Regions from separate parts of the Arthrobacter sp. AIWTK1 genome, predicted to be linked through region 1. Evidence: riboswitches for the same ligand, from Rfam matches in the RefSeq annotation. Region 1 holds a riboswitch; each other region holds the start of a gene.
What was found. A riboswitch is a leader RNA that binds a small molecule or an ion and turns the genes downstream of it on or off. The one in region 1 is predicted to bind S-adenosylmethionine.

Region 1 (3,264 bases):
GGATAGAAGTCTGGATTGTCCTGGGTCTGTCGCTGGGGCAGTCCGCCGTGTATTCGGTGGTGCAGCTGCTGGACAAGCTGACGCGTGCCCCCTTGGCCGAAGGGACCTCCACCCTCAACCGGTCGCAGAGCAGCCGCGAATACTTCGACCTGACGTATCAGTTGCTGGACATTTTTTTCGCGCTGGTGCCGGTGGCGCTGGTCATCTACTTCCTCACCGAGCACCGGGCGGCGGGGCAGTCCGGGGCCTCGGCCTTCCGCCAACTCGGCTTCAACTTCGCCCGCCCGGGGAGGGACCTGCTGCAGGGGCTGGGCCTTGCAGCGCTGATCGGCATCCCCTCGCTGGGGCTGTACGCAGCCGGCCGGGCCCTGGGCATCACTACGGCCATCATCCCCAGCGCGCTGGATGCCTACTGGTGGACGATTCCCGTGCTGATCCTGTCCGCAATCCGGCACGGGATCGTGGAGGAAGTCATTGTGGTGGGGTACCTGCTGGACCGTCTCGGCAAGTTCGGCTGGGGCATGCCGCTGGCCATCTTCGCCAGCTCCATGCTCCGGGGCAGCTACCACCTCTACCAGGGCTTCGGTCCGTTCATCGGCAACGCAGTCATGGGCGTTGTCTTCGCCTGGATCTACACGAAGACCCGCCGGGTCATGCCGCTGGTGATTGCCCACGCGCTGTTGGACATCGTGGCGTTCGTCGGGTTCAGCCTCTTCGGCAAGGCCATCGGGCTGGGCTAGCTGTACTGCTCAGGGACGCCTGAGTGACGCCTCAGGCCAGCCGCTTAAAAGGATTCGGCCGCTATCGGTGGGTGGCGTCATTGGCACCCGCTGATAGCGGCCGAAGTTTGTCACGGCAGCGCGCTGCCCGTGGTCCCTGCGGTCCACACGGTGGAAGGGGGTTAGATGGTTACTGCCCCGGAGGCGGTTTCGAACGTGACGGAGAGGATTCCCGGCGTTCCCTTCGGAGCAACCCATTCAACGGCCACATCTTCGAGCGGCTTTTCGACGGGTTGGCCGAGCCATTCCGTGACACGCTCGGCCGAGCCGGCGATGGTGAGGCTGGACATCTTAACGTTGCTTGGGTAGGCGTTGGACGGGTGAAGCTCCGGGTCGCCCTCCCACTTGAGCATGTACGGCACCTGCGGATCCGCAATGAGGCCAAGGATGCCAATCTGCTTCCAGACGAGTTCGCGGCCGTCGGGGAACTTGCGGTTGCCGTTAACAGCCGAGCGGCCGAGGCGTTCTTCGAACGGTGCCAGGTCGTCCACTTCGACGCACCAGCCCATCCAGCCGCCGCCCGCTGCGGAGCGGGCCCGGACAGCCTGCCCGAACGGAGCCTTGTCGGATGCCGGGTGGTCCAGGACCTCCACGACCTCCAGGTACTTGTGCCCGGCAAGCGGGATAATCATGTTGCGGGTGCCAAAACGGGGGTGTACCCCGCCCTTGACGGCTTCGACGCCGAGGGCAGATGCAATACGGTCGGTGGTGGCAGCCAGGCCATCCTGTTCACAGGCGTAAGAGACGTGATCCATGCGCATGCCCTCATCTTGGCACTTTGTGATGGAGCTCTCAGCTAAGGGTACCCTTACCGGGGTGGGATGTTGTTCCGGACCGGCCTGAGGTCCGTGAAATCACGCGGCCGACGTCCTTCGTCACAAACCTGTTCACACACAATCCGCCCTTTCTACACTGGGTTCAGGTCATGAGCGCCAGCATCGAGCCCCGGCTTGCTGGCCGGCAACCCTCGTTCCGCGGTGGGGTGCCCCGGGTGAAGACCTGGCCCTCCGGCAACCGCCGGGCGGCAAGCGCGGCACCAGACCGTCCCGGCATACCGTACGCCCGGCCATGGTGCCCTCCTTGGAAGGAGCCCCCCGATGTCCAATGCATGGTCATTCGAAACCCGCCAGATCCACGCCGGCCAGGAGCCGGACAGCGCCACCGGCGCCAGGGCCCTGCCCATCTACCAGACGACGTCGTTCGTCTTCCCCAGCGCCGAAAGCGCCGCGAACCGTTTCGCGCTGGCCGAACTGGCGCCCATCTACACGCGTATCGGCAACCCCACCCAGGATGCGGTGGAGCAGCGCGTGGCCAGCCTTGAGGGTGGACTGGCAGCGCTGCTGCTCAGCTCGGGACAGGCTGCGGAGACATTCGCCATCCTCAACGTCGCCGAGGCCGGCGACCATGTGGTGGCCAGCCCCAGCCTCTACGGCGGCACCTACAACCTGCTGGCCCACACCCTGAAGAAGTTCGGCATCTCCGTGACGTTCGTGGAGGACCCGGACAACCTCCAGCAGTGGAAGGACGCCGTCCGGCCGAACACCAAGCTCTTCTTCGCCGAAGTGGTGTCCAACCCCCGCCAGGACGTCCTGGACATCGAGGGCGTCTCCCGCGCCGCCCACGAGGCAGGCGTCCCGCTGATCGTGGACAACACGCTGTCCACCCCCTATCTCATCCGGCCCCTGGAATGGGGCGCCGACATCGTGGTCCACTCGGCAACGAAGTACCTTGGCGGGCACGGCAGCGCCATCGCCGGTGTGATCGTGGACTCGGGCAACTTTGATTTCGGCAAGGATCCGGACAAGTTCCCGGGGTTCAACACCCCGGACCCCACCTACAACGGGCTTGTCTACGCGCGGGACCTCGGCGCCGGGGGCGCCCTGGGCGCGAATCTTTCCTACATCCTCAAGGCCCGCGTCCAGCTCCTGCGTGACCTGGGCTCAGCGGTTTCCCCGTTCAACGCCTTCCTTATCGCCCAGGGCCTGGAAACGCTGAGCCTGCGCGTTGAGCGCCACGTGGCCAATGCGGTGAGTGTTGCAGAGTGGCTGGAGGCGAGGGCCGACGTCGAATCCGTGGCCTATGCGGGCCTGCCGTCCAGCCCCTGGTACGAGCGCGGCCGCAAGTACGGGCCCAAGGGCACCGGCGCGATCGTGTCCTTCAACATCGCCGGCGGGGCGGAGGCCGGCAAGCGGTTCGTGGACGCGCTGGAACTGCACTCCCACGTGGCAAACATCGGTGACGTGCGCTCGCTGGTCATCCATCCGGCGTCGACCACGCACAGCCAGTTGACTGCGGAACAGCAGGCGGTGGCGGGGGTGACACCGGGCCTGGTCCGCCTCTCGGTGGGGCTCGAGCACATCGATGACATTATCGCCGACCTCGACGCCGGTTTCCGCGCAGCCAAGGGCGACTGAACACTGTGACCCCCGGCGCCCGACGCCGGGGGTCACATTGCTGTCACATTCTTCGCCATTGCGGGGACGCA
Region 2 (3,264 bases), 1.4 Mb from region 1:
CACTCCGGGTAGCTGCGGGTGTCGTTGGCCGGCACCCAGCGGCCCGAGTCCACCACGTAGTCCCAGCCAAGGCCGGTCCGGCGGAGCTCCTCGATGCCTGCGAGCAGGCGCTGGGCGTCCTCCAGCCGGGAGCCGACGCCGAAGCTTGCCCGCAGCGAGCCCGACGGCAGCCCCAGGCGCTTCAGCAGCGGGTGGGCGCAGAAGCGGCCATCCCGCAGGCCCACGCCGTGTTCTGCGGAAAGGTAGGCCGCCACGAGGCCGGCGTCGTAGCCGGCGACGGAGAAGTTGACCACACCGATGGTGTCCGTGGCCTGGTCGGTGTCGCTGAAGATTTGGTGCACAGTGACGCCGTCGATCTTCTGCAGTCCCTCAACGAGGAAAGACCGGATGGCGGTCTCATGGGCGTGCCACAGTTCCTGGTCAAGTGCGCCGATGACCTGGGTGGCCCGGGCCAGGGTGGCGGCGCCAAGGACGTTGGGCGAGCCGCCCTCGTGCCGTGCCGGTCCTGTGGTCCAGCTGACGGAATCCAGCCGCGCCTCACGGACGGCTCCGCCTCCTGCGAGGTGCGGGGTTCCGGCGTCGAGCCAGTCCGGCCGGCCCACCAGGACGCCGCTGCCGAAAGGCGCGTACAGCTTGTGGCCCGAGAAGGCGAGGTAGTCGACGTCGTCCGCGGCGATGTCGATGCGGCGGTGCGGGGCCAGCTGGGCCGCGTCCACAACGATCCTTGCGCCGTGTTCGTGGGCCAGCGCGGCCAGTTCGCGGATGGGGAGGATTTCGCCGGTGACGTTGGAAGCGCCCGTGACGGCCAGCAGGCTAATGTCACCCTGTTGGAGCTCTGAGCGCAGGTTTTCGAGCGTGGCTTTCAGCGTGGGAGCGGCAACAACGCTGCGGTGTGGCACGCCCTGCCACGGGAGCAGGTTGGCGTGGTGTTCAATGTCCAGGTACAAAACCTCGCCGGTGGGGCGGCCGTCGGCCACCGGCAGGCACCCGGCCAGCAAGTTCAGCGAGTCCGTGGTGTTCCGGGTGAAAATGACCGAATCGTCAGCCCTGCCCCCCACGAAATCGCGGACGATGTTCCGGGCGTTTTCATACACTGACGTGCTGATCTGAGAGGCGTAGCCCGCGCCGCGGTGCACGCTGGCGTAGTACGGCAGGATCTCGTTGAGGTAGGCCGAGACGACGGACAGCGCCGGAGCGGAAGCGCCGTAATCGAGGTTCGCGTAACGGACATGCCCGCCCTGAATCAGGGGAGCCTGGATCTCCGCGCCGGTGACGGCTGAGAGGGGGCGCTGGGCAACAGTGAAGCGCTGGTCCAGAAAGCCTGCGGCGGACGTGGTTGCGGCGTTTGCGGGGAAAGTGGCAGTAGTCATGGGGACCTCACTGTAAAGGGACCCCGCACTGGGGGATCCGCGCTTGCCGGGTCCGTTCCGGACCGGCCTGGTCGTCACCCGGGGCACCCCACCGCGAATGGAGGGTTGCCGGCCAGCAAACCGGGGTTTAGCGCTGGCACTCGTGACCTGTTTCGAGATTAGGACATTCACTGCGCCGCGGGAAAGCCACGGCAATTATTAAGCTCTTTGTTACGCACGCGGAAGAATGGCATTCCCGCCGAATAAAACGACGGCGGACGCCCCCGGGAGGGCCATCCGCCGTCGTTTTATTCGGCTTATGGCTGTTGCCTGCCGCCGACGTGGCGCGGGCGATGTAGCCGCGCCGCGGCTCAGCGGCCACCAGCCGCGGTGCGCCTCAGAGGAGGTCGTCGAGGTCCGGGTTCAGCCGTTTGAGGACCTCGGAATGGAGGATTGAATTGGTGGCCAGGGCATTTCCGCCAAACGGGCCGTCCACTCCCTCCAGCGATGTGAAGCGGCCGCCGGCTTCGGTGACGATCGGCACCAGGGCGGCCATGTCGTAAAGGTTGAGCTCCGGCTCGCAGGCGATGTCCACCGCTCCCTCGGCCACCAGGCAATAGGACCAGAAGTCACCGTAGGCACGGGTCCGCCAGACTTCCTCGGTGAGGCCCAGGAATTCGTCCAGGTTGCCGCGGTCCTTCCAGCCGCCAAGGCTCGAATAGGAGAGGGAGGCGTCCGACAGCCTGGACACGTTCGAAACCTTCAACCTCGTGGCAGCAGCAAGCGACCGCCCCATATAGGCGCCGGCTCCCTTCGCGGCCCACCAGCGCTTGCCCAGCGCCGGCGCGCTGACCAGGCCGACCACCGGCTCGCCCTCATCCACGAGGGCGATCAGGGTGGCCCACACCGGGACGCCGCGGACGAAATTCTTGGTGCCGTCAATGGGGTCGATGATCCAGCGGCGGGAACCGTGCCCGGAACTGCCGAACTCTTCACCGAGGACGGCATCCCGCGGACGGGAACGGGAGAGCTGGCCGCGGATGGACTCTTCAGCTGCCTTGTCAGCATCCGTTACCGGCGTCAGATCCGGTTTGGTTTCAATCTGAAGGTCCAGCGCCTTGAAGCGGCTCATGGTCTGGGAGTCAACAGAGTCGGCCAGGACATGGGCGAGGCGCAGGTCATCGTTGTAGCTCGAAGCGGGTTGGGTCATGGTTCCAAACTACCGTCTCTGCGGCCGCCCGGCCGGGATGTCACGAAACGATGCCGAGTTCTTTGGCATCCTGAGCTTCCATCCGGGGGTCGGTGCCGAGCAACCGCCGCAGGGACGCCAGGCGCGCGGCACCCGACGGGCCCGCGTGTCCCTCGGCCACCCAGGCATCCACACCGCAGTTGACGGCGGACGCATCGTGCTTGCAGCCGCGTTCGCAAGCGTCCGTGCCGGGTTCGAGGTCGGGGAACGAACGCAGGATCCGGTCCGGATCCACATGGGCCAGGCCGAAGGACCTGATGCCGGGTGTGTCGATGATCCAGCTTCCGGCGGGCGCGTCACTGATGCGCAACGCAAGCGCCGACGACGACGTGTGCCGTCCGCGGCCTGTGACCGCGTTGACCCCTCCCGTGGCCCGCTCGGCTCCGGTGAGGGCGTTGACCATGGTGGACTTCCCCACTCCGGAATGGCCGAGCATCACGGTGACTTTGCCGTCGAGGTGGGCCCGCAGCTGCGAGACGGCGTCGCTGTCCAGCCGCGCTGACAGCCCGTCATCGGAGCGTGCATCGATCCCGGAGGCCGCGGCGTCGGCCGTTCGGCTGATGATCACCGGAAAATCAAGGTGCCGGTAGTTGGACAGGAGCTCCGTGGGATCCTTGACGTCCGCTTTGGTGACCAGCAGCAACGGCTCAATACCGGCGTCGTATG
Region 3 (3,264 bases), 1.8 Mb from region 1:
AGGTTCCGGCGGAAGCCGCCGTCGCCATAGCTTGTCCGGAGCAGCCCGCGGCGCCGCAGCACCGGGGCAAGGCGGTCCAGCACGCCGTGAACGGTGGCCGGATCAACGAAACCGGAGAACAGGAACCCGTCCCCGCCCACCTGGGCGCCGGTTTCCTCGAGGTAGTCGGCAATCTCGTCGGCCGTGCCGATGATGCTGTCCCCCGCGCCGCCGCTGCGGGCCTGCAGGAGCTGGCGCAGCGTGGACCCGGGCGGGCCCGCCTTGGCGAAATGGTCCAGGGTGCCCTGGTTGCTGTTCGTGGTGAGTTCGGGGAGCGGGGCGTCGAGGTCGAACTGTTTGAAGTCGATCACGGAGAGGTAGGAGATGGAGTTCAACTGGCTGTCGATGTCGCGCTGGGTGAGCTGGCGGCGCTGCTCCCGCAGCTCATCCCCTTCGGCACGGGAGCCCACCACGGTGGGCTTAAGGACATACAGCACCTTGACGTCGTCGGGGTTCCGCCCGGCCGCGGCCGCCTCGGCCCGGATTGAGTCGCGGTAGGCCTTCATGCCGTCAGCACCCCTCGCCAGGGCAATTGCGACGTCCGCGTTGCCGCCGGCGAACGCCTTGCCCCGCGGCGACGCTCCGGCCTGCACCAGCACCGGTTCCTCGGGCAGCGGCGCGGTGTTCAGCGGCCCCCGGACTTTGAAGAATTCGCCGTCGTGGTTGATCGGGTGGACCTTCGTATGGTCCGCGAAGACGCCTGCCACCGCGTCCTCCACGATGGCATCCGGCTCCCAGCTGCGCCAAAGTTTGCGCACCACGTCAACGAATTCCTCCGCCTTCTCGTAGCGGAGGTCATGCTCGATCTGCTGGTCCAGCCCGTAGTTCTGCGCGGCAAGGTCACTGCCGGAGGTCACCACGTTCCAGCCGAGCTGGCCGCTGGAGAAGTGCTGCAGCGTGGCCAGCAGGCGGGCAGCCGTGAACGGCGGGTAGAAGGACGCACTGATGGTGGGAACAATGCCGAGGTGGTCCGTGGCGGAGAGCAGGTAGGGCACCAGGGCCAACGGATCGTGCTTGGGCGCGAAGGACGCCTGCGCCAGCGACACTTCGGCAGTCCCCCCGTACGTGTCCGGCACCGTGAGGGAATCCTCGATGATGAACAGGTCCAGCCCGGCGCGTTCGAATTCCTGCACCGCGTGCTGGTACAGGGCGGGTTTTTTCCAGTCGTATCCGATGCCGTACCCGGGCGTGCCCCAGCCCTGGACGCCGAACCCGTGTCCCACGAACCAACCGAAGTGCAGCATGGGACTGACTGTATTCCGGTTCGATTCATTCACGGCTGCCTGATTTCATCCGGCGTGACGGCGGTTCATCTCCCGTCATTATCCTCCCGGCGGTGGCATTTGTAACTGCAATACGGGGTCACGTACCGGGCATGGACGGCGCCCCTGTGGCGCCGCGGTGCGGCCGGTCCCGTTACGGAAGATGACGACGACGGCGGTGCGGGCCGCCGTCGTAAGTGTTACGTTTTTGGGGAGTAATGAGAACCGGCGCCAAGCCCTGACTGGCCGGTCGGCAACCCTCCTTCCGCGGCGGGGTGCCTCAGGTGAATACTCGGCATATCGATACTCGAGTTGCAAGCGTGAGAGAAGGAGATCCGTCGTGTCCGACGCACCCGCACCGCTGGCCCCGGCCGCCGAACTGGCCGCCGCCGACCAAAACCCGCCCGTAGCGCTGCCGCAGGAAAAGCTGTCCTACCGGCTCATCACCGGCCCCGACGACCGTTCGTTCTGCGAGCGCATCTCAGCCGCGCTGGCGGATGGTTACGTCCTCCACGGGAGCCCGGCGGCCACGTTCAACGGCACCAGCGTGATCGTGGCGCAGGCAGTAGTGCTTCCCGCGGCTGTCGCCAGCTCGGACGCTGCGGTGGCAACCGCGGTTGATGAACTTGAGTTCGACGCCGACCTGTCCGGCGAAGCTTTCGAGGGCCACGCGTGAGCTACGCAGGGGACCTGAGCCCGCAGGACGCCTGGGCCAAACTCGAACAGGGCGCGGTCCTGGTGGATGTGCGCACTGAGGGCGAGTGGGCGCACATCGGAATACCGGACACCAAAGCCACGGACAACGATCCCCTCTTCATCCAGTGGACCTTCCCCGGCGGCATCCCCAACCCGGATTTTGTCGACCAACTGAAGCAACAGGCACCCGAGGACTCCGGCGTCGAGCTGGTGTTCCTCTGCCGTTCCGGTGTCCGGTCCGTCGCTGCGGCGATTGCCGCCACGCGGGCCGGGTTCACCGCCTACAACGTCCTCGAAGGCTTTGAAGGCGAACCGGACCGATTCGGCGAACGCACCGTCAACGGCTGGAAGAACCGCGGCCTGCCCACCAACCTCGGAAAGAACTAAGTGACCTTCAATCCCGACGCCGCCGGCTGGAGCCCCGACACCCAGGCTGTCCGCGGCGGCCTTGACCGCACCAATTTCCAGGAGACCGCCGAGCCGATCTTCCTCAACTCCGGGTTCGTGTACGAATCCGCGGCAGCCGCCGAACGCGCCTTTACCGGGGAGGACGAACGGTTTGTGTACTCCCGCTACGGCAACCCCTCCGTGGCCACGTTCCAGGAGCGGCTGCGGCTGCTCGAGGGCACCGAAGCCTGCTTCGCGACGGCGTCCGGCATGTCCGCCGTCTTCACGGCACTCGGCGCCCTGCTGGCTGCCGGCGACCGCGTGGTGGCCGCCCGCTCGCTGTTCGGCTCCTGCTTTGTGATCCTGAACGAGATCCTGCCCCGGTGGGGCGTGGAAACGGTGTTTGTGGACGGCCCGGACCTGGACCAGTGGCGCGCCGCCCTTTCCGAGCCCACGACGGCGGTCTTCTTCGAGTCGCCGTCCAACCCGATGCAGGAAATCGTGGACATCGCCGCCGTCAGCGAACTGGCACACGCTGCCGGGGCGACCGTCGTCGTCGACAACGTCTTTGCCACTCCCCTGCTGCAGCGCTGCAGGGAACTCGGCGCGGACGTGATCGTGTACTCCGGCACCAAGCACATCGACGGCCAGGGCCGGGTCCTTGGCGGGGCCATCCTGGGCACCAAGGAGTTCATCGACGGGCCGGTCAAGCAGCTGATGCGCCACACCGGGCCCGCACTGTCCGCCTTCAACGCCTGGGTGCTGACGAAGGGCCTGGAAACCATGGCGCTGCGCGTCAACCATTCCTCGGCCTCCGCGCTGCGCCTCGCCGAATGGCTTGAGGCGCAGCCGGCGGTCAGCTGGGTCAAGTACCCGCTGC

Region 2: linked by a shared signal. The riboswitch ahead of AC1MDG_RS13420 (aminotransferase class V-fold PLP-dependent enzyme) and the one ahead of AC1MDG_RS06735 (bifunctional o-acetylhomoserine/o-acetylserine sulfhydrylase) in region 1 are both predicted to bind S-adenosylmethionine.
Region 3: linked by a shared signal. The riboswitch ahead of AC1MDG_RS19945 (DUF1737 domain-containing protein) and the one ahead of AC1MDG_RS06735 (bifunctional o-acetylhomoserine/o-acetylserine sulfhydrylase) in region 1 are both predicted to bind S-adenosylmethionine.

Annotation. Positions count from the first base shown of each region.
Region 1 is NZ_CM155287.1:1,480,625-1,483,888, forward strand. It holds gene AC1MDG_RS06725 (CPBP family intramembrane glutamic endopeptidase) at 1-740, shown strand, start outside; gene AC1MDG_RS06730 (VOC family protein) at 902-1,540, opposite strand; SAM riboswitch class IV at 1,701-1,816, shown strand; gene AC1MDG_RS06735 (bifunctional o-acetylhomoserine/o-acetylserine sulfhydrylase) at 1,877-3,193, shown strand.
Region 2 is NZ_CM155287.1:2,909,474-2,912,737, reverse strand. It holds gene AC1MDG_RS13420 (aminotransferase class V-fold PLP-dependent enzyme) at 1-1,370, opposite strand, end outside; SAM riboswitch class IV at 1,405-1,518, opposite strand; gene hisN (histidinol-phosphatase) at 1,747-2,559, opposite strand; gene rsgA (ribosome small subunit-dependent GTPase A) at 2,600-3,264, opposite strand, start outside.
Region 3 is NZ_CM155287.1:4,344,717-4,347,980, forward strand. It holds gene AC1MDG_RS19940 (NtaA/DmoA family FMN-dependent monooxygenase) at 1-1,283, opposite strand, end outside; SAM riboswitch class IV at 1,516-1,628, shown strand; gene AC1MDG_RS19945 (DUF1737 domain-containing protein) at 1,681-1,977, shown strand; gene AC1MDG_RS19950 (rhodanese-like domain-containing protein) at 1,974-2,384, shown strand; gene AC1MDG_RS19955 (O-succinylhomoserine sulfhydrylase) at 2,385-3,264, shown strand, end outside.